DNA from 4 places in the Micromonospora sp. NPDC005194 genome. Region 3 is predicted to be linked to each of the others. Evidence: riboswitches for the same ligand, from Rfam matches in the RefSeq annotation. Region 3 holds a riboswitch; each other region holds the start of a gene.

Region 1 (7,152 bases), on a different contig from region 3:
GGTAGTGGTTGATCATCAGCTGGAACAGCTCGGCCTGCAGGCCCTCGTCCGGGTACCGGCGGTTGACCCAGTCCATCAGCCGCTCGTACTGGCTGAACGCGTCGAAGTGCCGGCCGCTGCGGGTGGAGGTGATCGCGCCCTGGCGGCCCTGCCGGTACAGGTAGCAGACCCGGTCCAGCACGGAGATCTTCTCCGCGCCGATCAGCAGGGGGTGGCTGAACGGGATGTCCTCGTACCAGCCGGGGAAGAAGCGCAGCTCCAGCTCGTCGAGGAAGGCTCGGCGTACCACCTTGTTCCACGCGGTGTGCTGCACCCGCAGCAGCTGCGGCTGGTCGGCCAGGCGGGCCACGCCCGGTACCCCGCGCAGCAGGTGGCTGCTCGCGTCGACCTCCCGCCGGCCGTCCTCGTGCACCCGCAGGTGGTCCAGCATCAGCACGTCGGGCTGGTGCTCGCGCAGCCGGTCCAGCACCGCGCCGATCGTGCCCGGCGGCAGCCAGTCGTCGCTGTCGACGAACCAGACGTACCGGCCGGTGGCCACGTCGAGGCCCGCGTTGCGGGCCAGGCCCAGACCCACGTTCTTGCTCAGGTGTACGACGCGCACGCCGTCGCGGCCGGCGACGTAGGACCGCAGCATCGCACCGCAGCCGTCCGGGGAGGCGTCGTCGACGGCGATCAGCTCGACCGCGTCCGACTCACCCGCTGGGATGTCCGCCCGGATCGACTCGAGGCACTGGTACAGGTACGCCTCGACGCCGTAGACGGGCACGACGATGCTCAGCAGCGGCGCGTGCGTCGGCTCATTGACCACGTCGCCACCTTTGACGACGCGGGTGGCCAGCCCCGGAACCGCACGTGGCGAAGGAAGGTGGAATCCCTGAACACCCGCGAAGCGGAAGGTTAACAACGGCGGCCCGGTTCACCCGGGAGTGACCCGGTAGGGTGCCTCGGTGCGGTCCTGTCGGGCCGTCGCGGGCGTCGCCGTCGCGCCGTCCGACGCCGCGCGCCGAGGAGGAGACGTACGTGCTGGTGACCCTGCGAAGCGTCGGGACCCCGGCATGACGAGCACCACCGACGCGCCGGCCGCGCCGCCCGCGCCCGCTGTGGCCCGGCTGCCCTCACTGACCGGGTTGCGGTGGATCGCCGCGTTGCTCGTCTTCGGCTTTCACGCCGGGACGATGCGGATCATCGCCGAGCCGGACTACAAGGCGGTGGTCGACGCGCTGTTCACCCTCGGCCTGTCCGGGGTGCAGTTCTTCTTCATACTCAGCGGCTTCGTGCTGGTCTGGTCGGCCCGCCCGGGCGACTCCCGGGCAGCCTTCTGGCGGCGGCGGGTCGCGAAGATCTATCCGAACCACCTGGTGCTGTGGGCGGCCGCGCTGCTGGTCGCCTGGTGGTTCGCCGACCCCGTCCTGCCGGCGGCCGCCCTGGAGAACGTGCTGCTGTTGCAGGCCTGGGACCCCCGGCCGGGCTGGTTCTACAGCATCAACACGGTGAGTTGGTCGCTGTCCTGCGAGTTCTTCTTCTACCTGTGCCTGCCGCTGGCGCTGCCCCTGCTGCGCCGCGCCCGGCCGTCGGTGCTCTGGACGCTGATCATCGCGCTGCCGCTGCTGATCCTCGCGCTCTGGCCGGCGCAGCACCTGGTGCCCGAGGTCAGCCGCTGGTGGTTCACCCAGGTCTTCCCGCCGGTGCGGTCGCTGGAGTTCTGGCTGGGCGCGGTGGCGGCGGAACTGATGCTGCGCGGCCTCTGGCGCGGGCCGCGGCTGACGGCGGCCACCGCGATCTTCGTGGTCACTTGGGTGACCGCCGCGCAGTGGATCCCCGCCCAGTGGTGGACCACGCTGCTCGCCATCGCGTACCTGCTGGTGATCACCGCTGCCGCCGACGCGGACGTGCGGGGGCGGCGCTCGCCGTGGCGCTCCCGCCCGCTGGTCTGGCTCGGCGAGGTCTCCTTCGCCTTCTACCTGGTGCACGTGCTGGTCATGACGAGCGTGCTGCGGCTCAGCGGCGACTGGGGGACCGGCTTCCGGGGCTGGCGCGGCCCTGCGGTGGTGCTCGGGTTCCTGCTGGTGAATCTGGTGCTCGCCGGGCTGCTGCACCGCTACGTCGAGACCCCGATGATGCGCCGGCTCGCGCCGCGCCGTCCGAAGCGGCCGTCGGCCGTCCCTCCACAGCGCACCGGCGACACCGACGACCGGGCCCCCGGCGCCGGCCGGACCGACGAACAATCGACGTACGCCGACTCGCGCTGACCCATTCGCCCAGGCCGGACGCGGTCGGCGCGGCGTGAGCCGACACGCCCGGCGTCGATGCGCACGGCCGCCGTCGGCGGTAGCGTGGGGACGTGCTTCCGGTCGCGCTCACCTGTCCCCTGTGGTGGGTGGCGCGCTGGGCGACACGGGTGCTGACCAGCCTCGCCGTCATCGCCGCCCTCGCGCTCGGCGCGACCACGGCCCTTCCGGGGTCGCCAACGCCAGCCGCCGCGGCGACGTCCGCCGTCGAGCCGCCCGCGTCGCCCGACCGACCCGCCGCCGTGACCAGCACCGGGCCCGCGACGTCCATCGTCGACGACGACCAGACCGCCGCCCGCGACAGCGCCACCCGCGACAGCGCCGCCCAGGAGCGGGCAGCCCGCGACAGCGCCGCCGTTGACGAGTCCGCCGCCGTTGACGAGTCCGCCGCGGCGTGGTCCGCCGACCCGCAGCCCGCGCTGCACGGCACTTCGCGCACCCTGGTCGCCACGTCGACCGGTGTGACGCCGGCGCGGGCGGTCTCCGAGCGGTCACCCCGCGCCAACAATCCGGCCGCCCGCGCTCCCCGGGCCCCACCGGAGCACCGAATCACTGCGGGTCGCTGACCGCGCACCGGCTCCTGACCCGCACCGGGCCACTGACCTCCGCGCCGGCCACTGACCACCGCACCGGCTGCTGAGCCGCCCCGCCGCAGCGCCGAGGCCCCGATCGAGCGTCCCGCCACCGCACCTGTCGACACACCAGTCCGTACCAGCCGACCCGCGGGTCACCGACCCTCGTGCGGCTTCCCCGTCGCAACGCGCATTCTCCCGAGGTGCCGACCATGGAGACCGTCGTCTTCTACCAGTTCCTGACCGAGGTGCCCCAGGCCGCCGCCATCTGGTCGGCCCTGTTCCTGCTGGCGCTGACCGTTCTCGCCGTGCTGGTCGCCCGCCCGGAGCCGGACTCGACCGCCTCCGAGCCGATGCCGCCGCCGCCCACCGCCCAGGAGGTGGCCGCCGCCGAACTCGCCGACCTGCGCCGCTACGCCGAAGAGGTGGCCGTGGCCGCGGCCCGCGCGGCGCAGACGGCCCGGCGACGACGCGCTGACTGGCTGATCACTCAGGAAGAGGCGCAGGCCGCCTGGTCCCGGTACGACGAGGCGGACACCGCAGCCCGTCGGGTCGCCACCGCCGGGGCGCTGCCGACCCCACGTACCCCGCACACCCCGGCCGAGTACGCGGCCCGGGAGCGCTACCTGCACCGTGCCGCGATGGCGGCGCACTGGCGCGGCGAGTTGACCATGACTCAGCTCGGTGACGTGTTCGGGCACCGGCGCGGCTGGGATCCCCGCCGGCACCCGGTCGAGCAGGAGGTGCTGCTCACCCGGGCGATCCGTGACGCGAGGCTGGCCGACCACCGGGCCGCCGACGAGCGGGAGCGGTCGGCCTGGCGGGACGCGGAGCTGGCCGCCGAGTCGGCACGCACGCTCGCCGAGGAGGCGTACGCGGCGGCGGTCCGGTTGTGGCCGAACCCGCTGCCGTCGCGCCGTACGACGACCCGGGCGTCGCGTTCGGCGGTCGTGACACGCTGGCGTCCGGCCCGGGTCGGTTGAGCCCGATCTGTTATGTGAGGCCCGTCACGGACGATGGAAATCGGGCGACCGGCACCATCGGCGGCCAATGTTCGCGCGATTGTGGCGGCGTTGCCGGCAGCCTGTCCGGTTGTCGCCCGTCGGCGCCTCCGGAACCGGTTGTCCCATCGAGTCACGTCAGCGGCAATACGCGCAGAAATTGGTGCGCCAAACGATGTTTACGCAGGTGGGCGTGGCTTGGCAGGGTCCGCACCGGCCAGTACTGTCGTGCTGTCCGGTGCGGTAACCGATCGCAGGAGGCGACGCCGTGCCGACCCGCTCAATCGTGATCTACGAACCGGGGACCCACAGTAAGTCCGGGGTGAATCCGCGAGCCACGGCCCGCGGTAGGGCGATCTTCCCGCCCGAATCCGTCAGCTAACCCGGTAGGCGGTGACGGAAGGAGTTCCATCCTCGTGCAGCACCTTTCCACCCCTCGGTTGTTCCCCCGCCTCCACGGCGTCGCGGCGCCCCCGCTCATCCGCCTTGTGACGGTGAGCTGACCCCCCGGGTCGCCGCCTTTCCCGCCCGGCCGCGCCGGGCGTTCCCCTGAGCGGTTCACCATCCGCGGACCACGGTTCGCGCGCTGGCGCCTGCCCGGATACCGGCCGAGCCCGGTGTGCCGCTCACCCCCCGAACCGTGGAGGACCCCGTGAAGCACACCCTGCAGCGTCAGCTCCGTCGCCTCGCGACCGAGCGCCCGTACCAGATCGTCGCCGCCTCCGCCGCGGCCCTCGCGATCGCCACCACGACCGGCGCCCTGCTTGCGGGCGCCGACGGCGCCCCGGCCAGCGAGCACACCGCGACCACAGTCGCCGAGATGCGCAGCGACACCATCGCGTCTCGCGACCAGGCGCGCGTCGCGTCCCCCTCGGCCGCGCCGAGCACTGCGGCCCCGGCCACCAGCGCCGCGTCGCCCGCCGCGAAGGCCACGAGCAACCCGGACCTCACCCGTAAGCCGACGCCGCCGAAGCCGCCCGCGACCAAGGTGCTCGACTACGACTACGAGGCGCAGAACACGTACTACAACTGCGGCCCGGCGGCCACCCGCAACGCCCTCAGCGCCACCGGCATCGACCGTACGCAGGAGGAGCTCGGCGCCGAGCTGGGCACCACCGAGATGGGCACCAACTCGGCCGAGGACACCACCCGGGTGCTCAACGCCGAGGTGAAGGGTTCCCCGTACCAGACCCGGATGTTCGCGGGCACGCCCAGCCCGGCGCAGATGGACCGCCTCCAGGCCGACGTCGTCAAGGCCATCACCGACGGCCGGGGCGTGGTGGCCAACGTCGTCGGCGACGCCACCGACACCAATGGCGGCTGGCACTCCTACGGCGGTGGGCACTACATCGCCGTCGTGGGCTACAAGGACAACGGCCGGACCGTGCGGATCGCCGACTCGGCGAACGCGGCCGACCCGGCGTACTGGATCACCACGATCGACCTGGCCAACTGGATCGCCACCCGGGGCTACTCCGCCTGACCCAGGCGCTGACGCCCACGACGCCGCGGGCGCCGTCCCCCACGAGGGGCCGGCGCCCGCGGCGTCTCGCGTCGATGCCGATGACGGCTCTCGTACCGGGCCACGAACCGTGGGAGACTGCGGCCGTGGTGGACGAATCGGTTGGTCACGCCGGTCGCGGGCCGGTCCTGCTGCTGCTGCACGGCATGGGAGCGACGGGCGACGTGTGGCTGCCCTGGGCGCCACTGCTGGAGCAGCACTGGCCAGGGCGGTGGTTGGCGCCGGATCTCGCCGGCCACGGCTGGTCGGCCCCGCTGTCGTCGTACTCCTTCGAGGGTCTGGCCCAGCGGATCGCACAGGGCCTGGCCTTCGACGACCGCATCGTGGTGCTCGGCCACTCGCTGGGTGGGGTGGTCGGCCTGGCGCTGGCGGCCCGCGCCGCCGGCCTGCCGGTGGACGCGGTGGTCGGGTTGGGCATCAAGGCGGTCTGGTCACCCGCCGAGCTGGCCCGGGCCGCGGAGCTCGCCGCCCGCCCGCTCGGTTGGTTCGCCAGCCGCACCGAGGCCGCCCGCCGCTACCTGCGGGTCGCCGGCCTCACCGGTCTGGTCTCTCCGGACCATCCGATGGTGGACGCCGGCCTGCGCCAGGTCGACGGCCGGTGGCGGCTCGCGATGGACACGAGCGCGTTCGCCGTCGGCCAGCCCGACCTGACCGCGCTGCTGGCGGCGACCGACGTGCCGGTGGTGCTGGCACGCGGCGAGCACGACCCGATGGTCACCGACGCGCAGCTCAAGGAGTACGGCGTGCCGGTCGCCACGCTGCCCGGTCTCGGCCACAACGCGCACCTGGAGGACCCGGCCGCCGTGCTGGCGCTGCTGGACGCCTACCGCTGAGCTGCTAGACCGGTGCTGACGTGGCCAGGTTCTCCGCCGGCGCCAGCTCGCGGCGCGCGGCCGTCAGGAAAGCCTCGGCGTACGACTCGGCGGGGAAGTCACCCAGGTAGCGGCGGCGGGTGGCCCAGCGCTCCTCGGCCAGCGGGTCGGTGTCCAGCAGCGCGGTGAGCACGGCGTCCACATTCGACATGTCGCGCCGCAGCACGTAACCCGACCCGGCCAACGGGAAACGGTCGGTGAACCGGTCGCCCTCGTCGCCCATGTCGGTCACGGCGTACGGCTTGCCGGAGTAGAGGTAGTCCGAGATCACGCCGGACACGTCGGAGACCAGCGCGTCCGAGCGGTTGACGCACTCGGTCAGGCTCAGCTCGCGGGCCGCCGCGCCGAAGACGTGCTGACGGCCGCTGCGGGCTCGGTCGGCGGCCAGCAGCTCCGTCAGCCGGCCCAACTGGCGTGCCGACGCCGGGTTCTGCGCCGTGTACGGGTGGGCCCGCAGGATCACCGTGGCACCGCGCTCCAGCAGCCGTCGCAGCAGCTCCTCGGCCACCGGCAGCGAGCAGTAGTCGGCGTCGGCGTGGTGCCCGGTCCAGGTCGGGGTGTAGAGCACCGTCGGGCTCGCGAGGCCGCGCGCCGGCTCCCGGCGTACGTCGATCGACTCGACCTGCGGGCGGCCCACCACCACGAACTTGTCCGCCGGGATCCGCACCCCGGCACGGGCGTACCGGTCGATCGCCGCCGGACCGGCCACGAAGATCCGGTCGAAGATCCCCGAGACCGGGTTGGCGCTCGGCGCCTTGTCGCTGTCGCCGTGGTGCAGCTGGATGTGGGTGAGCTGGGTGAACCGGACGCAGTGGCTGTTCTTCGCCCCGTGGTTGACGTAGAACGCCACCCGCAGGCTCGGCACCAGCGCCTCGTCGATCGCCCGCAGGGTGGGGC
Region 2 (7,152 bases), on a different contig from region 3:
GACGCGCTGCTCGGCAAGCCCATGCAGCCGGCGCGGGCCCGCCGTGACCCGTTCCAACTCGCCGGCGGCGTGCGCGAGCTGAGCACCGCCAGCGACCGGCAGCGGGCCGCCCGCGCGGCGGCCCGGGAGCGTCCGGAGGACTACCGGGAGTACGCGCATGTGGTGGTGGACGAGGCGCAGGACGTCTCGCCGATGCAGTGGCGGATGGTCGGGCGGCGCGGCCGCCTGGCCTCCTGGACCGTCGTGGGCGACCCGGCGCAGACCGCGTGGATCGGTGATCCCCAGGAGCTGACCCACGCCCGGGACCAGGCGCTGGGCCGTCGCAAGCGGCACGATTTCACGCTCACCACCAACTACCGCAACTCGGCGGAGATCTTCGCGGTGGCGGCGGCGGAGATCCGCCGGCTCTACCCCGACCTGCCGCTGCCGACCGCCGTACGCTCCACCGGTATCGACCCCGTCGAGCTGGTGGTGCCGCCGGCCGGGTTGGAGACCGCGGTCGTGGAGGCGGCCACCGGCCTGCTGGCCGAGGTGGACGGCACGGTCGGGGTGATCACGCCGGTCACCCGCCGCGACGAGGTCGCCGGTTGGCTCGGCTCACTCGGCGCGGCGCGGCTGCAGGTGGTGACCAGCCTGGAGGCGAAGGGCATGGAGTACGACGGGGTGGTGCTGGTCGCCCCGAGCGAGATCCGGGCCGATCCGGGCTCCGGCGTACGAACGCTCTACGTGGCGCTCTCCCGGGCCACCCAGCGGCTCACCACCATCGACCCGACCGGCTGACCTGCGGGTTGCCGTGTCGAAGGGTGGGCCGGTCCGTACACTTGCATACATAGCGATGTGAGCATACATTTGACCGGGTCCCGGGTGGCGACGGAGGGTGGATTTCGTGGGAGCAGGTCATGACCACCACCACGGGTCGGTCACCAACGCCGCCCACCAGCACCGGGGCCGACTCTGGACCGCGTTCGGGCTGCTCGCGACGCTGATGGTGGTCGAGGGTGTGGCCGCCTTCCACACCGGCTCGCTCGCCCTGCTCTCCGACGCCGGGCACATGTTCACCGACGTGCTGGGCATCGGGATGGCGCTCGCCGCGATCACCGCCACCCGGCGGGCCACCGGCGACCCGCAGCGCACCTTCGGGCTCTACCGCCTCGAGGTGCTCGCCGCCCTGGCCAACGCCGTCCTGCTCTCCGGCGTGGCGGTCTACGTGGTGATCGAGGCGATCGGCCGGTTCGGCGACCCGCACGAGGTGCTGACCGGCCCGATGCTCGCGGTGGCCGTCCTCGGCCTGCTCGCGAACGTGATCGCGTTCGCGCTGCTGCGCGCCGGCGCCCGGGAGAGCATCAACCTCCAGGGCGCCTACCTGGAGGTGCTCGGCGACCTGCTCGGCTCGCTCGGCGTGATCGGCGCGGCGCTGCTCATCGCGGTCACCGAGTGGTGGTGGGCCGACCCGTTGGTAGCGGTCGCCATCGGCGTGTTCATCCTGCCGCGCACCTGGCGGCTGGGGCGCGCGGCCGTCCGCATCCTGGTGCAGGCCGCCCCGGAACACCTCCAGGTCACCGCCGTGCACGACCGACTGGCCGCGGTGCCCGGCGTGGTGGAGGTGCACGACCTGCACGTCTGGACGCTCACCTCGGGCATGGAGGTGGCCTCCGCACACCTGATCATGGCACCCGGCGGGGAGGTCGGCACGGTGCTCACCGCGGCGCGTACCGCCCTGCGGGAGGACTTCCGCATCGAGCACGCCACGCTGCAGATCGAGCCCGGGTCCGCCACGGGCGCCTGCGGTTCGATCGAGTGGTGAGCACCTATCTGACGAAAAGACCGTTTTGCCGTCATCTTCGGTGGCGGCGCAGACACCTTCCGTCACATCGACTGCACACGTCCCACCTGCCCCGGTAGGCTCGTCCCCGGCCACCACCCGGCGGCGCCCTCCCGGCGCCGGTGGCGGCCGCCGCCTAATCACCCGAGAGGGCGAACCGGGGAACCACGTTCCTGGGGTGCATCCGCGTCAGCGGTAGGGATCTTCCGTCCCGAACCCGTCAGCTAACCCGGTCGGCGGCTGACGGAAGGACATGCGTAGTGGCACCAGCACGACCACCCGCCGCCCGACTCGCGGCACTGATCGTCATGATGGTCACCCTCGGCGTCGCCCTACCGGTGGGCGCCGCCACCGCCGCTCCCCCCGGCGGCCTGCGGGCCGCCGCGGCGCCCGACGGCGACGAGGAGGGCGGCACCCCCGCGCTGCGGGCCCAACTGGAGGCCGCCAGCAAGGGCTACCTGGACGCGAAGCGCGCCCTGGACACCTCCGTCCAGCGCCAGCAGCAACTCGCGGCCAAGCTGAAGACCACCGAGGCCGAGATGACCGTGCGCAACGGCAAGGTCGGCGAGATCGCCGGCGTGGCGTACCGCACCGGCCGGCTCAGCACCGTCTCGGCGTTGCTCAACACCAACACCCCCGAGGGCTTCATGGACCGGGCGGCCGCGCTGGACGTGGTGGCCGCCAACGAGGACCGGGTGCTGCGCGACCTGCACGCCACCCGGGACGAGGCCAACCGCACCCGCACCGCCCTGGACGGCGAGATCCGCGAGCAGCGCAAGCAGGTCGAGGTGATGGCCAAGCGCAAGGAACAGGCCGAACGGGCCCTGGCGGTCGCCACCAGCAAGCCGCGCACCACCGCTGCCGACACCAGTTCCAACCGGGGCACCTCCACCGCCAACGCCCAGCCCGCGCCGCGCAACTCCGACGGCTCCTGGCCCTCCGAGTCGTGCAGCATCAACGACCCCACCCCGGCCAGCGGCTGCATCACCCCCCGCACCCTGCACGCCCTCAACCAGGCGAAGGCCGCCGGCTTCACCCGGTACGTCTCCTGCCACCGCTCGGGCGGCTCCGGCGAACACCCGAAGGGTCGGGCCTGCGACTTCGCCGCCCAGAAGGGCGGCTTCGGCGGGGACGCCACCGGCGGCGACAAGACGTACGGCAACAACCTGGCCGCGTACTTCATCCGCAACTCCGACCGGCTCGCCGTGCTCTACGTGATCTGGTACAGGCAGATCTGGCTGCCCAGCAGCGGGTGGAAGTCGTACAGCGGGGGGAACGGCGACCCCTCCAGCGAACACACCAACCACGTACACCTGTCGGTGTACTGACCCCACCGGTGGCCGGCGCACCGTCGAGCGGGTGCGCCGGCCCCGGGTACGTCAGCGGACGTACCCCGGACGCCGCCGGTGATCGGACGACCCGGCCGGGCCGGGCCGGCAGCATGTCGGGTATGCCGCGAATCCCACCCGCCACCCGCAAGGCGCTGCTCACCCTGCACCTCATCACCTCGCTCGGTTGGCTCGGGGCCGACCTGGTGCTGCTCACCCTCGGCATCGCGGCACAGCGCGGCGCCGACCCGGCCGTGGTCTATCCGGTCGCCGGGCTCGTCGGCACGGTGCTGTTCGCGCCGCTGAGCGTGCTCGTCTGGCTCGTCGGCGTCGCCAGCGCGCTGCTCACCCCCTGGGGCCTGGTGCGCCACCGGTGGGTGCTGGTCAAGCTCGTGATCACCACGGCGATGGTCGGGCTGGTGCTGTTCCTGCTCACCCCGAACCTGCGGCACGCGAGCGCGCTGGGCGCCGCCCTCCCCGCCCGGGATCGCGCCGACCTGGTGATCGCGCCCGCGGTGTCGACCAGCCTCATGATCATCGCGACCGTGCTCTCCACGTACAAGCCCTGGGGCCGCCGACCCGCCCGACCCACCGGCGCACGCCATACCTCCGCCGCCGCGAGCCCGGCACGCAACGCGCCACAAGATCGCGCAACAACACGGAAGTCAACAGTGTTGCGTTAGGGCTCCGGCCGGCCAACCCGTGCTGGATGGCCCGGCGATCATGGAGTTGTGGTGCCTGCCTTGGCGTTGTATGGGCGTTTTGTGGCCCACCACAACTCCATGATCGGCGAGGCACGATCATGACGCGGGGCGGTCGAGGGCCGCACCGAGGCGGGTGGCCAGGGCGAGGTGGGCGGCGCGGGCCTGTTGGAAGGCGTACCGGAACAGGGGCGTCGGCGCGCGCAGGGTGATGTCGACGTCGATCCGGACCAGGCCGTCCGGCTCGGCGCGCAACCGGGTGTGGTTGCGGACGGTGGTGGCCGGCCACTGGCGGGCCACCGTGACGATCTCGTCAGGTTCGCTGATCAGCACGTCCGCCTGGTAGGTGGTGCGGAAGCGCAACGGCCCCACCGCCAGCCTGTCGTTGATCGTGTAGCTGGCTCGGGCGCCCGGACGGGGCGGCACCCGGCGGACCCGGACGATCAGGGGGTGCAGTTCGCCCTGGCGGGTCAGGTCGCTCAACAACGCCGCCGCCTCGGCGAGTGAGCAGCGGGCCTGGACGGTGTAGCTGAAGCTGTCGCTGCTGAGCACACAGTCTCCCGAGGTCGCTGGTCGCACGATCGTCCCGTACGCGGCTCAGGCTGGCAACGCCCGGACGGACACCGTCCGTTGTCCCGGTATTCGCCCAGCATTCCCACTACGGTCGGCTGATGGGAAATCACCGGTTGTGACGGAGGGTGGACACATGTTCGGTGACGACCGGTGAGCGGGCACGTGATGGTCTTCGCGCCCACCCCGCAACTGACGGTGACCGTGGATCAGCCGAACGACCAGCCCGAACTGCACCTGCACCCCGGCGGCCAGGGCGTCTGGCAGGCCCGCATGGTGCTGTCGCTCGGGGTCGACGTGGTGCTCTGCGCCGCGCTCGGTGGCGAGGTCGGTCAGGTGCTGGAGCCGCTGCTGGTCAGCGAGGGGGTGGACCTGAAGGTGGTGATGCGCGACTCCGGCAGCGGCGGGTACGTGCACGACCGGCGGGGCGGGTCCCGACAGGAGGTCGTGGACGTGCCCGGGGACCGACTGAGCCGCCACGAGCTGGACGAGTTGTACAACCTGGCGCTCGGCGAGGGACTTCGCGCCGACGTGAGCGTCCTCAGTGGCCCGAATGCGCCGTGGCTCGTCCCGGCCGACCTGTACCGCCGCTTCGCCGCCGACCTCGGCGCCAACGGCAGCCGGGTGGTGGCTGATCTGTCCGGTGACCACCTGGGCGCCGTACTGGACGGCGGTGTGTTCTTCCTGAAGGTGAGTCACGAGGAGCTGATCCGGGACGGTCGGGCCCGCAGTGGGGACGGCGCCGAGCTGACCCGGGCGATGTACGACCTGCACGCCTCCGGCGCCGAGACGGTGGTGGTGAGCCGAGCCGACCAGCCGGCGCTGGCTCTCATCGACGGGGAGCTCTTCGAGGTGGAGATGCCCCGGCTGGAGGCCGCCGATCCGCGCGGCGCGGGCGACTCGATGACCGCCGGCGTGGCGGCCGTGATCGCCCGTGGTGGCGACATCCGGACGGCCATCCGCACCGGCGCCGCGGCCGGCGCGCTGAACGTGACCCGGCACGGGCTGGGCACCGGACGGTTGGACTCGATCACCGGGCTGGTGGAGCGGGTCCGGCTCGTCCCGGCGGACAGTCGGCAACAGGAGCGGACCACCCCCGACGAGTTGGCCGACCGGGCGGTCGAGCGATGACGCTGCGGGTGCTCGTGACCAACGACGACGGGATCGCCGCGCCGGGCATCCAGGCGTTGGCCCTGGCCGCCGCCCAGCGGGGCCTGGACGTGGTGGTCGCGGCGCCGATGGAGGAGGCCAGCGGCACCAGCGCCGCGATGAGCGCGGTGGAACGGGACGGGCGGGTGGTGGTGCACGACCATCCGCTGCCCGACCTGGCGGGCGTGCCGGCGTACCGGGTCGCCGGCTCGCCCGGTTTCATCACGCTGATCGCGCTGCACGGCGCGTTCGGCCCGCCGCCGTCGGTGGTGCTGTCGGGGATCAACCGGGGTGCCAACGCCGGCCGCGCCGTGCTGCACTCCGGCACGGTGGGCGCCGCCTTCACCGCAGCCTCGAACGGGTGCCGGGCCATGGCCGTCTCACTGGACGTGCTCTCCGCGGGCGAGGCGACGGCCGGCAGCGGCGGGGCAGCGGTGGACGCCGCAGCCCGCGTACGCGACGCCGAACGGCACTGGGTCACCGCCGCGCGGGTCGCCCTGGACCTGCTCCCCCGGCTGACCGCCGCGCCGCCGGAGAGCGTGCTCAACGTCAACGCCCCCGACCTGCCGCACGGACGGCTGCGCGGGGTACGTCGCGGCTCCCTGGCCAGCTTCGGTCAGGTGCAGATGACGGTGGCCGAGTCGGGGCACGGCTTCGTGCGTACCGCGCTGGAGGAGCCCGGCCAGGCCGCGCAGCCCGGCACGGACCTGGCGTTGCTGGCCGCCGGGTACGCGTCGGTGACGGCCATCCGAGCGGTCACCGAGGTGACCGACGTGGACCTGACCGGTCTGGACGAGCAGCCTTGACGGAGGGCGCTCAGGCGCCCGGAAGCACCTCGGGGGTGGCGGCCCCGGCGAAGTAGGGCTCCGGTGCGCCGAAGAGACCGAGCAGACCGGTCACCCAGAGCTGACGGTGCACGAACCGGCTCGGCTCGGTGACCACCAGCTTGACGCCGCTGACCTCGGCGGTCTGGAAACCGGCGACCATGGCGCTGATGCCGACGGAGTCGATGAAGGTGACCAGCCTCATGTTCAGCTCGATGCGGACCGGACGGCTCTTGGCCAGCACCTCCGCAATCGCCTCACGCACCTCGTACGCTGTGTCGACGTCGATCTCGCCCCGGGGGGCGATCTCCACGACACCACCGGACAGGACCGACTTCACGATCGACAGGCTCACGCGAGCACCTCCACCCGCCCGTCCCCCGGGCGTCTCATCAGTACGCGGGCCGCGACCGAGAGTATTCCTCCGACGGCCTCGGTCGCCACCCCTCGGGATGAGCAATTCACGGATCCGGGCGAACAAAGTCGCCCATATCCCCACTTTTCGGTATCTGATCAACCAATACTTTTCGTTATCTGACCACTCCACGATCGGTCGGAACCGACGCGTCGCCGGACCAGGGTAACGGGCGTGACCCGACACGCCCGACAACCAACCCATCCCGTACGCCGGCCCCGCCTGGGACCGGCGTGTCGCGCCACGATCGCCCGAACGCGTCCGGTCCGATCCGGTCGGGCGGTTGCCGACGCCACCTAGCATCAGCCCCGGGACACCCACCGCGGCGGAGAGGACCTTCGAT
Region 3 (7,152 bases):
GAACTCGGCGGTGTGCACCCGCCCGCCGTGCCGGAAGTCGAGGTAGAGCCGGTAGCTGCCGGCCGAGGGCACCTCGGCGAGGAAGGTGACCTCCGGACCGGGCCGGGTGCGCCCGTCGCCGGGTGTTCCGTCCGGGTGTACGTGCAGGTACGCGAGATCGCCCCGGCGCAGCGCCACCAGGTGCCCGTACGCGCCCAGGTAGGGCTCCAGGTCGGTGACCGGTCGCCCGTCGCGGCTGACGCTCAGGGTGAGTGACGAGGTGCGGCCGGGCTGCGGCACGCCGGCCAGGGTGACGGTGTAGCCGTCGACCGTGGTGCTGGTGGCCGGGGCGGGCAGCGGCCGTTCGGTCAGCTCACCGGGGACGGTCACGTCCACCCCGAGGGTCAGCGCCTCGCCCCCGGTCGGCGTGAAGTCGGCGAACGCCCGCCACTGCCCCGGGCCGTCCAGCGGGGTGTCGACCCGCCAGGTGCCGTCCGGGGCGAGGTCGGGGTGCACGTGGCGGAAGCCGGACAGGTCCCGCCGGGCGACGATCAGGTGCATCCGCTTGTCGTGTGCCACGTCGTACCCGGTCACCGGGCGGCCGTCCGGCCCGCCGATCCGGAAGGCGAACTCACCGGCCGGAGCGGCGACCGGAACGAGCGTGTAGCCACGGTCGGAGACGAGCAGACCGCCGGGAGTCTGGTCGGTCACCTCGTCGTGCGCGGTGGGGCCCGAGCTGTGGGCGACGCCGCCGTCGGGCCGACTCTCGGCGACCGGGGCGGCCGGGTCGACCACCCGGCCGATCCCGTACGCCGCGCCGAAGACCGCCGCGAGACCGAGGGCGAACCCGCCCATTCTGGTCACCGTGTTCATCCCGGGCTTTCCGCTCACGCCTCGACGAGGTCGTAACCGGCCTCGTCGACCGCTGCCCGGACGGACTCCGCGTCCACGGGTTGCTCGCTGGTGACGGCGACCCGGCCGGTGGCGAGATCCACCTGCACGTCGCGCACCCCGGCGATGGCGCCCACCTCGGCGCTGACCGCGCTGACGCAGTGCCCGCAGGTCATGCCCCGCACCTGGAACGTCGTGTCGACCATCGAATCTCTCCCTTCGTCGTCTGCCAGCCTATACCCCCCAGGGGTAAGGCCGAGGCAGACTCGTGACCGGTCATGTACCGGTACCCGGTGGGGGTATCGGACACGAGGGACGTTACCATACCCCCCAGGGGTACGCTATCCTCGTCGCCATGACCGCACCCACGCCGATCCGCGGCTACACCGCCAGCAAGGACCAGCTGCTCGCGCGGCTCCGCCGCGTCGAGGGGCAGGTCCGGGGCATCGAGAAGATGGTCGACGACGACCGTTACTGCATCGACGTCCTCACCCAGATCTCCGCGATCCAGGCCGCGCTCGACAAGGTGGCCCTGGGCCTGCTCGACGGGCACGCCCGGCACTGCATGCACGAGGGGGCGGCCGAGGGCCGGGCCGACGAGATGGCCACCGAGATGATGGCGGCCGTCGGCCGACTCATGAAGCGCGGCTGAGCCGGTCAGTCGGGCTCCGCGTCGAGGCGTACCCGGCGGAGCAACTGGGCGTTGAGCGCCACCACGATGGTGGACGCCGACATCAGCACCGCCGCCACCGCCGGGCTCAACGCCACCCCGGCCCAGGCGAGCACCCCGGCCGCCAGGGGCAACGCCACCACGTTGTAGCCGGCGGCCCAGGCCAGGTTCTGCCGCATCTTGCGGTACGACGCCCGGGAGAGCCGGACCACGGCACCGACACCGCGCGGGTCGGACGACGCCAGCACCACCCCGGCGGACTCGATCGCCACGTCGGTCCCCGCCCCGATCGCGATGCCGACGTCGGAGCGGGCCAGCGCCGGCGCGTCGTTCACCCCGTCGCCGACCATCGCCACGGTCAGCCCTCGCCGCTGGAGCTCCGCGACCCGGCTGTCCTTCTCGGCCGGCAGCACCTCGGCGAAGACCTCGTCCACCCCCGACCGGAAGCCGAGATCGGCTGCCACCGACTCGGCCACCGACCGCGCGTCGCCGGTGATCATGGCGATGGTGCGGACGCCTTCGGCACGGAGCTCGGCGATGGCCTGCCGGGCCTCCGGACGCACCTCGTCGGTGAGCGCGAACGCCCCGAGCACGGTGCCCGGCAGCCGCACCAGGTACAGCACCACGGCCCCGCGCGCCGACCATCGGCCGGTCGCCGCCTTCAGGTCGTCCGGGAGCGCTCGGCCCAGATCCCGCAGCAACGCCGGGCCGCCCACCGCGTACTCCGTACCGTCGACGGTGGCCCGCACGCCGCGGCCCGGCAGCGACCGGAAGCCGGTGGCACGCGCTGGGCCGGCGGACCCGGCCGCCGTCACGATCGCCCGAGCCAGCGGATGCTCGCTGTCGGACTCGACGCCGGCGGCGATCCGCAGCGCTTCCTCCCGCTCCAGCCCCTGGGTCGTCACCAGGTCGCTCACCGCGTGCTCACCCCGGGTCAGCGTGCCGGTCTTGTCGAAGAGCACCGCGTCGACGGTCCGCATGCGCTCCAGCGCCAACCGGTCCTTGACCAGGATCCCGCGCCGCGCCGCCAGGGCGGTGGAGAGCGCCACGACCAGCGGGATGGCCAGGCCGAGCGCGTGCGGGCAGGCGATCACCAGGACGGTGACCGTACGGACCACCGCCTGGTCGGGCTCACCGAGCGCGGTCCAGACCGCCAGCGTCACCACGGCTGTGCCGGCGGCCACGTAGAACAGCGCGGCGGCGAACCGGTCGGCCAGCAGTTGGGCCTGCCCACCCGAGCGCTGCGCCTGCGCGACCATGCGCTGAATGCCGGCGAGCGCGGTCTCGTCACCCAGCGCCTCGACCCGGACCCGGATCGCCGAGTCGGTGGCGACCGTGCCGGCCACCACCCGCTCGCCCGTCGACCGGGCCACCGGCCGCGATTCACCGGTGATCATCGACTCGTCCAGTTCGGCGTCGCCATCGACGATCCGGCCGTCCGCCGGCACTCGACCCCCGGGCCGGACAAGCACCACGTCGCCCACCCGCAACGCGCCGACCGGCACCGGCTCGGCCTGCCCGTCCGCCGCCACGCGCTCGGCCTCGTCGGGCAGCAACGCGGCCAACGCCGCCAGCGCCCCCCGGGCCTGCCCGATGGCCTTCATCTCCTGCCAGTGCCCGAGCAGCATGATGGTGACCAGCGCGGCCAACTCCCACCAGAAGTCCAGGTCGAAGGCGCCCAGGCTGGTGGCCAACGACGCCGAGTACGCCACCGTGATCGCCATCGCGACCAGCAGCATCATTCCCGGCGCCCGGTCCCGGATCTCGCGCACCGCACCGACCAGGAACGGCCAGCCACCCCAGAGGAAAATCACCGATCCGAGCACCGGCCCGACCCAGGAGCGGCCCGGAACGTCCCACCGGAGCCCGAGCCCGTCCACCACCAGGTGGCTGGTCAGCACCACCGGCAGGGTGAGCACCAGGCAGACCCAGAACCGGCGGCGGAACATCGCCGGGTCGTGGCCGGCGTGCTTGTCGTGGCCAGCGTGCTTGTCCTGGCCGGCGTGCCTCTCCGGGCCGGCGTGCTGATCGTGGCCGGCCGGCGTCGCGTGCTGGCTCTGGTCGGCGGCCTGCTCAGGGGCGGGCTCGGACGCGGGCATGACTCCAACATGCCGCTCCGGGCGACGCCGCGCGGGCGGTTCGACCATCCGACACTCCGCCACGACCTGCGACACCCGGTCCGGCTGGCTAGCATTTCCGGCGATGGCCTACCGGACCCCACCGCCCAGTCGGGCACCGGCGCCGCCACGGCGCGGCGCCTCCGCCGACCGGCCGGTCCGACGGCTCACCCTGTGTGATCACCGGGTCGCCAGCCGGCAATCCGATGCGCCCGGCACCGCGTTCGACCGGCGGAGGTGAACCGACCGGCCCGTCGGCACGTACCCCGCACCGGATCGTTGGGAGTTCTCGCATTGGGTTCCGACCACAGCCGTACCGCTCCGCCCGTCCCACCCCGGGTCCGGCGGATCCTCGTCGCGACGGTGGTGCCACTCTTCGTGGCCACCGTCGTCGCCGCCGTGGTGCTCTGGCCACGGGACGGGGCGCCGCAGACCGGCGGCGGCACGGACGCGCCGCGCCACCACGGCACGGTCACCCGGGTGGTGACCGAACCCTGCCCACCGTCGGCCAACCCGGCGGGCACGCCGGCCATCGGGCCGTGCGGGACCGTGGACGTACGGATCGAGGACGGGCCGAGCGCCGGCCAGCAGGTGCAGACGCCCGTCCCCGCCGGGCCCGGCGCTCCGCGGATCGAGGTCGGCGACGACGTCGTCCTGGTCGAGCTGACCGACCCGACCGATCCCGCCACCAGCAGCTGGAACATCGCCGAGCATCAGCGCGGAAAGCCGCTGGTATGGCTCGCGGTGGTCTTCGCCGCCGCGATCGTCGCGTTCGGCCGGTGGCGGGGCCTGGCCGCGCTGGCAGGGCTGGCCGCCAGCTTCGCCATCCTGCTCACCTTCGTGTTGCCGGGCATCAGCGCCGGCCGGTCACCGCTGCTGGTGGCGGTGGTCGGCGCAGCCCTGATCATGTTCGTGGTGCTCTACCTGACACACGGGGTGACCGCGCAGACCTCGGTCGCGGTGCTCGGCACCCTGGGCAGCCTGGTGCTCACCGGCGTGCTCGCGACCATCGCCACCGCCGCCACCCACCTGACCGGCTTCGGCAGCGAGGACGCCACCACGCTGTCGATGTTCCAGGCCGATGTCGATCTGCGTGGCCTGCTGCTCGCCGGGATCATCATCGGCTCACTCGGGGTGCTCGACGACGTGACCGTCACCCAGGCCGCCACCGTCACCGAGCTGGCGAACGCCAACCCCGGCCTGAGCCGGCTGCAGCTCTACCGGGCGGCCACCCGGGTCGGCCGGGCGCACATCGCCTCCACGGTCAACACCATCGTCCTGGCGTACGCGGGCGCCTCACTTCCGCTGCTGCTTCTGCTCACCGCCGACACCCGCCCCCTCGGGCAGATCCTGACCAGCGAGTTCCTCGCCCAGGAGATCGTCCGCAGCGCGGTCGCCACGCTCGGCCTGATCGCCGCCGTACCCCTCACCACCGGGCTCGCCGCCGTGGTGACCGCGGCCGGGTCGACGCCGGCGCAGGACGCGGCCGCCGACGTCCTGACGCCGCGCCCCCGTCCGGACCGGACGGAGGCGTTGGCCGCCCTCAGCTCCCCGCCAGCGGGTCGGTCCGACGGGCCCGACCCGGAGCGGAGCGCACCCCCATCCACCGCCACCACCGGGTGGCCAGAGCCGAACAGGAGCACGGATACGGCATGGTGACACTCCTCAGCGTGACCGGATCGGGCCTACGCCCTGAGAACCGCGTCACTGGTCACTCAACGCCATGGCGAAATGACGCTTTTAGTCGGCATCAGGACGTAGCTCAGGCGGTGGACTCTCGGGTAACCTCGCTGCCGGTCACCGACGAAGGCGCGCAGCGGCGCCTGCGGTGCCACCGCCCAATCGCCAACCGGCGAGCCGGGGACCCAGGTACGTGGGGTGAATCCGCGACAGCGGTAGGGGCCACTTCCGCCCCGAACCCGTCAGCTAACCCGGTCGGCGGTCGACGGAAGGGAACATTGTGACGGCACCCCTACGCCGCTGGTTGACACCCGTGGTGGCCGTGCTCGCTGCGCTGACCGTGTTCGCCGGGCCCCTCCCGGCCCACGCCGCCCCGACGACCCCCACACCGTCCGGGCACGAAGAGGAAGACGAACCCAAGCTCCTCAACGACGTCATCGAGCAGACCAACCGGGACTACGTGGCGGCCAAGTCCAAGCTGGACAAGTCCAAGAAGCGGCAGCTTGAGCTGGCGTTGCAGGTCGAGCGGGCGAAGGCCGACCTGGAGGCGCTGGCCCCGCAGGTCGGGCAGATCGCCGCCCAGTCGTACCGGACCGGGCGGATCGGCGCGATCGCGATGCTGCTGGAGAGCGACGCCCCGGACTCGTTCGTCCGACGGGCCGCGGCGCTCGACGAGATGAACATGGTCAACGAGAAGAAGCTCGCCGAGGTCAACACGGTCAAGACCCGCGCCGAGCAGGCCAAGCTGGCCCTCGACGCGGAGGTCCGCGAGCAGCAGAAGCAGACCGCCCTGATGGCGAAGGACAAGCGCGACGCGGACAAGGCGCTCGCGCTGGTCGGCGGTCAGGGTTTCACCGGCGGTCTGGTCGACGCCGTCTCGCCGGTCGCCCGGATCGGCCCGGGTCGCACCGCCGACGGCGACTGGAAGGCCGAGTCATGCAGCGAGGACGACCCCACCACCTCCGGTTGTGTCACGCCGCGCACCCTGCACGCGTACAAGGAGGTCAAGCGGGCCGGGTTCAACCGGTTCGTCGGCTGCCACCGCAACGGTGGCCCGTTCGAGCACCCGAAGGGCCGCGCCTGTGACTGGTCGTTGCAGAAGAGCGGCTTCAGCCCGTGGCACAACAACGACACCCGCATGTACGGCAACAACGTCGCCGCGTTCCTCATCCGCAACGCCGACCGCCTCGGCATCTACTACGTGATCTGGAACCGGCAGATCTGGTTCCCGGCGACCGGCTGGAAGTCGTACAGCGGACCGTCGAACCACACCGACCACGTGCACATGTCGCTGCTCTGACCCGGTGCCAAGAAGTCGAGGGCCGTCCCGCATCAGGCGGGGCGGCCCTCGTCGCGTCAGGCGGCGGAAGTTGCCGGGGCGGTCCGCGTCAGGCGGCGGCGGAAGCTGCCGGGTCGTCCGAGGCGCCGGGCGCGTCGAACGTCGCGGCACCCGCCGGTGCGGGGGTAACCGCGCGCACCACACCGGCGGCGAGCCGGTACGACATGCCCACCACCGCACACCGCCCCTGTGCCACCTCGTCGGCCAGCACGGGCGACTGCCCGAGCAGCGTCTCGACGGTCTGCGCGATGTGGATGTCGACGATGCCGTCGACGTCGTCCACGCCCTCGGCGGTGGCACGTCGCAGGCTGGGCAGCACCGCGTCGACCACCGCGGGCAGGTGTCCCGGCGGCGCGACGCCGGTGGCGGCCGCCTCACGGGCGGCCTGCACCGCACCGCACGAGTCGTGGCCGAGGACCACCACCAGTGGAGTGCCGAGCACCGTCACCGCGTACTCCACGCTGCCCAGCACCTCC
Region 4 (7,152 bases), on a different contig from region 3:
ACTCGGCTCGCCTTGATTCCGGTCCAACGCTTCCCTAATGTGGGGCACCGACCGCTGTGGGTCGTCTGCCTCGGCCCTTCCCTCACGCGAGGCGCCCGGCGGTCGGTTGCAAAGGAGTCGGTGCCGGTGGCAACCATGCCCCCTCATCGTCACGCCCCGGGACTGTCCGCTCGGCCGGGCGGTCTACGCCGGGTCGCCCATCGTCTGCTTGTGCTGGTCGCCGCCGCTGCGGTCGGTGCCGGAATGCTCGCCGTGCCGGCGCAGGCCGAGCCCACGGTCGACGAGATCGAGGCGCAGATCGACAAGAAGTGGGAGCAGTTGGAGCCCACGATCGAGCAGTACAACAAGGTACGGGCGCAGCTCAAGGTCAACCGGAAGAAGTCGACCGACCTGCAGAAGAAGATCGAGCCGCTGGCCCTGCAGAGCGAGTTGGCGCTCAACCGGGTCGGTGACCTCGCGTCCCGCTACTACATGTCGGGCCCGTCGCAGGAGATCGGCGCGCTGCTGATCAGCGCCAAGCCGGACACCCTCACCGAGCAGCTCACCCTCCTCGACCGGCTGGCCGCGCAGGAGCGCAAGCAGGTCGAGGGCGTGCTGGCCGTGCGGGCCAAGTACGACAGCGAGAAGCAGAAGCTCGACGCGCTGATCGCCACCCAGACCAAGCAGCAGAACGAGCTGGCGGCCAAGAAGAAGCAGATCGACGCCGAGATCAAGAAGCTTGAGGCGTCGATGCCCAAGACCACGGTCAAGACCGTCGGCTGCCCGACCATCAACGGTGTGCTCGCCGTGGCCGCCCAGAAGGCGATCAAGACCGCCTGCCAGCAGGTCGGCGACCCGTACGTCTGGGGCGCCACCGGCCCGAACTCGTTCGACTGCTCGGGCCTGACCCAGTACGCGTACAAGTCGGCCGGGATCTCCCTCACCCACCACACGGGTGACCAGTGGAACGAGGGCAAGGCCGTGTCGCGCGCCGACGCCCGCCCCGGTGACCTGGTCTTCTTCTTCTCCGGCCTGAGCCATGTCGGGCTCTATCTGGGTAACAACCAGATGGTGCACGCGCCTCGTGCCGGCAAACCGGTGCAGGTGTCGAGCATCACCACCATGCCGATCGCCGGGTTCCGCCGACCCGGCTGATCCAGCGGACGCCACGAGGGCCCTCGGTCGGATGACCGGGGGCCCTCGTCGTATGTCGTTCGTCAGCGGGGAGCGCCCACCGGGGACGGCAGGAGCTGCACGTCGGCGAGGTCGACGTACATGATGCGGTGGCCGAACTGGATCTGCGCGTACCGGTTCTTGCCCCGGATCACCGTCCAGTCGCCGGGCGAGGAGCCGTCAAACGTGCTGGCCCGGTAGTACTCGCCGGCCAGCACCGCGCCGACGGCGTAGCGCTGACCGGCGGCCAGCGTGTACTGCAGCGGTGAGATCGCCTGGTAGGGCACGCCGGCCGAGTAGGCCGCCTGCTCCGGGTACGCCCGCCCGTACACGGGGATGGTGGCCCGGCCCGGCTTCGGAACGGCCACCACACCCACGGTCCAGGTGGCGGTCGGCGCGGACGCCGGGTTGTGGAACCAGGCCCGTTGCCCGAGGTACCAGATGGCCGTCCAGTCGCCCTGCCGGCCGGCCAGCGCGTACGTCTGGCCGGCGGAGGCCCGCGCCCCGTGGTCCGACACGTCCATCGTGTTCGGGGTGCCGTCCGGGCGGAGCGCGATGTCGTTGACCAGCGGCGCGTCCGTGGACGGCGCGGTGTGCAGCACCACCGACGAGGAGCCGCGCGGCGCGCAGGGTGTTCCAGGGGTGACGCACCCGGTGAACGCCGGTTGGTTGGTCGCGTAGTCGGGGTCGATCCGGACCAGCCCGGTGGCGGGGGTGCCGGTGTCCAGTCGCGGTGCGTGCAGCAGGTCGAAGTAGTGCGTCCAGTCCCAGTAGGGCCCCGGGTCCCAGTGCATCCCGCGCACGGTCGACGCGACGGTGCCGGGCACGTTGTCGTGGCCGATGATGTGCTGGCGGTCCAGCGGGATGCCGTACCGCAGCGCGAGGTGCCGGACGAGCTTCGCCGAGGTCCGGTACATCGCCTCGGTGTACCAGGTGCCCTGCGCGGCGAAGCCCTCGTGTTCCAGCCCGATCGACTTCGCGTTGACGTACCAGTTGCCGGCGTGCCAGGCGACGTCCTTGGTCTTGACGTGCTGGGCGATGTGCCCGTCCACCGAGCGCAGCGAGTAGTGCCAGCTCACGTAGGTCGGGTCCTGGACGAGTTTCAGGGTGGTCGCCCAACTCGCCTCGGTGTCGTGGATGACGATGTACTCGATCTTCTGCCGGGCGGGCCGGTCGGAGAGATCGTGGTTGCCGTAGTCGCCGTCGCCGAACGCCTCGTAGGGTGCCGGGATCCACTCACAGGAGACGGTCCGCGGGCACTCCAGGCCGTCCGGGCGGGCGAGTCGTCGCAGGCCCAGCCGGTCCAGCCAGGAACGCTGGGGTTGGACCGCGCGGGCCGGCAACGTGACCCGCTGGCCGTCGTCGGTCACGCGGGTCTCGCCGGCGCCGATGGTGGTGAAGACCTCGTCGGCGAAGGCCGCCGCGGCGTCGGCGCTGTCCGCGCCGGCGTAGCGGGCCACCGCGCCGTACCAGGTGGCGGGGTCGGTGCCGGCGCCGACCGGGGCGCCCACCTCCCGTTGGTACGCGGCCAGCAGCGCCGCCCCGCCCCGGATGTTGGTCGTCGCGTCGCTGCGCAGCGCCTCGGGGGCGGCGCCGGTCAGCGCGGCGGCGGCGTCGACGGTCTGCATCGCAGCCGTGGGCGGCGCGGGATCCGTGGCCGGCGCGGGTGCCAGGACGGCACGGGAGTCGTCGCCGCGCGGATCCTCGGTGCCGGCGTCGTGGTGGCCGCGCGCGGGTAGGGCGGCCACGTGGCGGGCATCGGTCAGGTGCATCGGTCCGTAGCCGCCGCTGGTGCTCGGGGTGCCGGCGTTGCTGTCCCAGCGGGACTCCAGGTAGGAGACCCCGAGCAGCACGGCGGTCGGCACGCCGTACTCGGTCGACGCGGCGGCGTACTGCTGCTGACGGTCGGCGGCCGGTGCGGCGGAGGCGGGGCCGGCGCTCAGCGGTACGGCGGCCGTGGCGATGACCACGGCGACCGCGAGCGATGCGCGCCGGCCGGCGGACAGGGTTGGACGTTCCATCGAACCCCCTAGATTTGACTGGTAACGGTGTGGTCACCTTCGCGCCGGTCGGGAGTCCGCGTCAATACCTTTCCATACATCAAACTGCATCGAAAGAAAGCTTCACGCACGCTCGGTGACCTCCTCCAATCGGTACGGAGTGTCACGGCCGCACGGGTTGCGGATCGGTAACGGCCGTCTCTACTCTGGTCATTTGTCGGCCCGGTAGCAGGTCTGCCCATCCCGGGCGGTAACGGACCGACACCGCCGAGTCGCTTGCGAGCGAGCCGGGGACCCAGGTTCCCCCGGGGTGAATCCGCAGCCAATGCGGTAGGGCGCCAACTTCCCGCCCGAACCCGTCAGCTAACCCGGTAGGCGGTCAGGAAGAAGGAGTACGGAACCCCGGTGGCCCTCCATGCCCCGCGGCCGTCGTCCGAACGGTCGGCCTCGGCCGACCCGACGTCGACAGTGCCGCGTCCACGCTGGTCCCGCTTCACCACCGCCCTCGCCGCCCTGGTCGGCGTAGCCGTCGTCCTGACGGGCAGCGCCACGGCGGCGCACGCGGATCCGTCCGTCGCCGAGATCGAGCGCCAGATCGACGCCGACTGGAACAAGCTCGAACCGGTCATCGAACGGCACAACGCCACTCGCGCGGACCTGGCCGTGAAGCGCAGGCAGGCCGACGCGCTCGCCGCCCGCATCGCGCCCCTGGAGCGCCAGGTCGACGCCGCGATGAACAAGGTAAGCGCGCTGGCCGTGCGCGCGTACATGGGCGAGAACCTGTCGACCGTCAACACGATGCTCGGCAGCCGGTCGCCCGGCGAGGTGGTCGGGCAGCTCGAGATGCTCGACCGGTTCGCCCACAACCAGCAGGAGGACGTCCGTCAGGTCGCCGACCTCCGCGACGAGCTGGCCCGGCAGAAGGCGCCGCTGGACGAGATGGTGGCCCAGCTGACCCGGACCGAAGCGCAGCTGGCGGCGAAGAAGAAGCAGATCAACGACGAGATCGACCGGCTGCAGAAGCTGCGCCTCAAGGTGTACGGCAATGGTGGCGGCGGTCCGCTGCGTCCGGCGCCCTGCCCGGCCAGCTACCCCGGCGGCGGCGCGGGCACGGCGGTCAAGTTCGCCTGTGCCCAGATCGGCAAGCCGTACGTGTGGGGTGCCGAGGGTCCGAACTCGTACGACTGTTCCGGGCTGATGCTCGCCGCGTGGGCGAAGGCCGGTGTGTCGCTGCCGCACAACGCCGCCGCGCAGAGCCGGGTGACCAAGAATGTCAGCAGGGGCGATCTGCGCCCCGGCGACCTGGTCTTCTACTACAGCGACATCCACCACGTCGGCATGTACGTCGGCAACGGCTGGGTGGTGCACGCCTCCCAGGCCGGTCAGCCGATCAAGATGAAGAAGGTCGACGACGGGCCGATCCACAGCTACGGCCGTCCCGGCTGACCAACGCGGGACGCAGCAGGGCCCGTCGCGATCTCGTCGCGGCGGGCCCTCGTCGTCCGCTATCTATCGCGTCGGCCAGGCACGCCAGTTCTGCCAGGAGCGGCTCGGCGTCGGCCCCCGCTGCCCCTGGTAGCGCGAGCCGTAGACCACCGAGCCGTACGGGTGCTCGGCCGGCGAGGAGAGCCGGAAGATGCAGAGCTGGCCGATCTTCATGCCCGGCCAGAGGGTGATCGGGAGGTTCGCCACGTTGGACAGCTCCAGCGTGACGTGACCGGAGAAGCCCGGGTCGATGAACCCGGCGGTGGAGTGGGTGAGCAGGCCGAGGCGGCCCAGTGAGCTCTTTCCCTCCAGCCGGCCGGCGAGCTGGTCGCCGAGCGAGATCACCTCCAGCGTCGAGGCGAGCACGAACTCCCCCGGGTGCAGCACGAACGGCTCGCCGTCGGGCACCTCGACCACCGATGTCAGGTCGTCCTGCTGCATGGCCGGGTCGATGTGGGTGTAGAGATGGTTGTTGAACACCCGGAACAGCCGGTCGAGTCGTACGTCGATGCTGGACGGTTGGACCAGGGTGGGCTCGAACGGTTCCAGGCCCAGCGTGCCGGCCTTGATCTCGGAGACCAGGTCACGGTCGGAGAGCAGCATCGGACCACCATAGCCGCGTTGGCCGGACCGGCCGGATTCGGTGCCGGTGACCAGCGCGTCGAGGTCGCTGCTCGTACATTTGTTCGATAGAATGTCGGCATGGCTTCCTGGTCCGAATTCGCCGCCGACGAGCCCCGCCTCGCCGACGGGATCCGCGTTCTCCTGCAGCAGTACGGGCCGGGCTTCGGCTACCTGGCCACGGTCCGCGCCGACGGCGGGCCCCGGGTCCATCCGGTCTCCCCGGTCATCACCGACGAGGGTCTCTTCTGCTTCATCATCGACTCGCCGAAGCGCCGCGACCTCGAACGGGACGGCCGCTACGCGCTGCACTCGTTCCCTCCGGAGGAGAGCGACGACGAGGCGTACGTGGCGGGCCACGCCTGGCCGGTCACGGACCCGGTCCAGGTGGCCCGACTGGCGCAGAGCGCCCGGGCCGAGCCGCAGGTCGACTGGCGGCTGTTCGAGTTCACCGTCGACGTGGCGATGTTGACCCGTCGCGAGCAGCACGCCGCCGGCGTTCCGGGTGTCACCCCGAGCCGCCCGGCCGTGCGGGTCTGGCTGGACCCGCAAGCCCCGCCCGCACCGGCCGCGCCTGTCGCCGTACCGCAGACGCGCCCGACCCGCCGCAGCCGTGACGTCCAGTGCACGGCCGCCTGACCACGGCCCTGCTGTCCAAAAAAACGCCGGTGCCGGCTCCGTCGTGACGGAGCCGGCACCAGGTGTGCGCGAGGAGAGCTACGCCGCGCGGTACGCGTTCCACGCGGTCAGCATGCGGCTCGCCTGCCCCGGGGTGAACTGGTACATGCACGAGTCGTAGGTGTAGTCCATGAAGTTGGTGATCGGGTCCAGGCCGGTCGCCGAGCAGGTGTTCCGCCCGGTCGGGCACTCGTACGCCGGCGACGCCTCGGCTGGGGTGTCGCTGACGCTGTCACCGGAGCCGCCGCAGCCACCCTGGAAGGTGTGGTAGAGGTTCAGCCAGTGACCGATCTCGTGGGTGCCGGTGTCGCCCTGGTTGTAGTTGGTGGCGGTGCCGCCCGGCAGGGACTCGTTCAGCACGACCACGCCGTCCATGGTGCTGAGGTTCTGCTGCGGGAAGGTCGCCCAGCCGAGCAGGCCGCCGCTCAGCTCGCCGAGGTAGATGTTGAGCGTGTTCTTGCCGCCCACCCGCAGCGACGACTTCATCGACCGCTCCGCCGACGAGCCGTTGACGATCGGGTACCAGGACGGGTTCGTCACCCGGTTGATCTTGTCGAGCCGGAAGGCGAAGGCGGTGGCAGCGCCGCCGGTTCCGCCCGCGTAGGCCTGGTTGAGCACGCTGATCTGCGAAGTGATCATCGAGTCCGGGATGTTGCCGCCGGCCCGGGTGCTGTTCTCCTGGATCACGTGCACCACCACCGGGATGGTGACGGTGGCCAGCGTCGTGGCGCCGGCGCCGGCCCGGAAGTTGGCACGCTCGCGCAACGCCGCCGCGAGGTCGGCGTCGCGTTCGCGGACCTGCTTCGCGGTCAGCTCGTTCGGGTCGTGCGTGGCCGCCGCGCCGGGCTTCACCCGAGCGTTGGCGTGGCTGTCGGCCGGCTCCGCGCAGGCGCCGCCCGGCGCCGCGGAGAAGGCCGAAGCAGCCGGAACGACGCCCACCGCAGCGGTGCTGAGCAGCAGCGCGAGGGTCGTCGACGCGACACCGGCGGCACGCCGGGTCAGCAGGTTGGGACGGAGTCCCATGGGCCCACCTCTTTCTGGCGGCGTGACAGGGGGTGTGTCACGCCGTGGCTGAAACGTGTGGGAGACGTTACAACCCATCGACGCATTTGAGAACGCCCATATCTTGCCGTCACGAAACTTTTTCCGAGGTGAAGGCGTCCCGCCGGCGCGTGGGGGTGGCTGGGTGCACCGGTTCGACGACTCGGGTACAGTG

Evidence for each region. Region 3 has a riboswitch for cyclic di-AMP ahead of ABZU53_RS16935 (hypothetical protein). Riboswitches for the same ligand answer to the same signal wherever they lie in the genome.
Region 1: it holds a riboswitch for cyclic di-AMP, as region 3 does, so the genes downstream of both, ABZU53_RS23020 (C39 family peptidase) here and ABZU53_RS16935 (hypothetical protein) in region 3, are expected to answer to the same signal.
Region 2: it holds a riboswitch for cyclic di-AMP, as region 3 does, so the genes downstream of both, ABZU53_RS06120 (hypothetical protein) here and ABZU53_RS16935 (hypothetical protein) in region 3, are expected to answer to the same signal.
Region 4: it holds a riboswitch for cyclic di-AMP, as region 3 does, so the genes downstream of both, ABZU53_RS01700 (NlpC/P60 family protein) here and ABZU53_RS16935 (hypothetical protein) in region 3, are expected to answer to the same signal.

What each region holds. Positions count from the first base shown of each region.
Region 1 is NZ_JBEXIA010000029.1:74,674-81,825, reverse strand. Features, by position in the region: gene ABZU53_RS23040 (glycosyltransferase) at 1-808, opposite strand, end outside; gene ABZU53_RS23035 (acyltransferase) at 1,056-2,249, shown strand; gene ABZU53_RS23030 (hypothetical protein) at 2,342-2,854, shown strand; gene ABZU53_RS23025 (hypothetical protein) at 3,073-3,843, shown strand; cyclic di-AMP (ydaO/yuaA leader) riboswitch at 4,129-4,269, shown strand; gene ABZU53_RS23020 (C39 family peptidase) at 4,502-5,344, shown strand; gene ABZU53_RS23015 (alpha/beta hydrolase) at 5,470-6,216, shown strand; gene ABZU53_RS23010 (CDP-glycerol glycerophosphotransferase family protein) at 6,221-7,152, opposite strand, start outside.
Region 2 is NZ_JBEXIA010000005.1:121,285-128,436, reverse strand. Features, by position in the region: gene ABZU53_RS06130 (AAA family ATPase) at 1-780, shown strand, start outside; gene ABZU53_RS06125 (cation diffusion facilitator family transporter) at 887-1,804, shown strand; cyclic di-AMP (ydaO/yuaA leader) riboswitch at 1,946-2,077, shown strand; gene ABZU53_RS06120 (hypothetical protein) at 2,131-3,150, shown strand; gene ABZU53_RS06115 (hypothetical protein) at 3,273-3,833, shown strand; gene ABZU53_RS06110 (SRPBCC family protein) at 3,951-4,403, opposite strand; gene ABZU53_RS06105 (PfkB family carbohydrate kinase) at 4,575-5,552, shown strand; gene ABZU53_RS06100 (5'/3'-nucleotidase SurE) at 5,549-6,376, shown strand; gene ABZU53_RS06095 (STAS domain-containing protein) at 6,387-6,749, opposite strand; gene ABZU53_RS06090 (hypothetical protein) at 7,151-7,152, shown strand, end outside.
Region 3 is NZ_JBEXIA010000017.1:70,566-77,717, forward strand. Features, by position in the region: gene ABZU53_RS16910 (hypothetical protein) at 1-852, opposite strand, end outside; gene ABZU53_RS16915 (copper ion binding protein) at 867-1,076, opposite strand; gene ABZU53_RS16920 (metal-sensitive transcriptional regulator) at 1,226-1,522, shown strand; gene ABZU53_RS16925 (heavy metal translocating P-type ATPase) at 1,528-3,489, opposite strand; gene ABZU53_RS16930 (YibE/F family protein) at 3,952-5,316, shown strand; cyclic di-AMP (ydaO/yuaA leader) riboswitch at 5,483-5,613, shown strand; gene ABZU53_RS16935 (hypothetical protein) at 5,618-6,637, shown strand; gene ABZU53_RS16940 (carbonic anhydrase) at 6,726-7,152, opposite strand, start outside.
Region 4 is NZ_JBEXIA010000002.1:18,752-25,903, reverse strand. Features, by position in the region: gene ABZU53_RS01710 (NlpC/P60 family protein) at 121-1,134, shown strand; gene ABZU53_RS01705 (N-acetylmuramoyl-L-alanine amidase) at 1,197-3,173, opposite strand; cyclic di-AMP (ydaO/yuaA leader) riboswitch at 3,408-3,544, shown strand; gene ABZU53_RS01700 (NlpC/P60 family protein) at 3,558-4,598, shown strand; gene dcd (dCTP deaminase) at 4,662-5,240, opposite strand; gene ABZU53_RS01690 (pyridoxamine 5'-phosphate oxidase family protein) at 5,340-5,897, shown strand; gene ABZU53_RS01685 (zinc metalloprotease) at 5,976-6,959, opposite strand.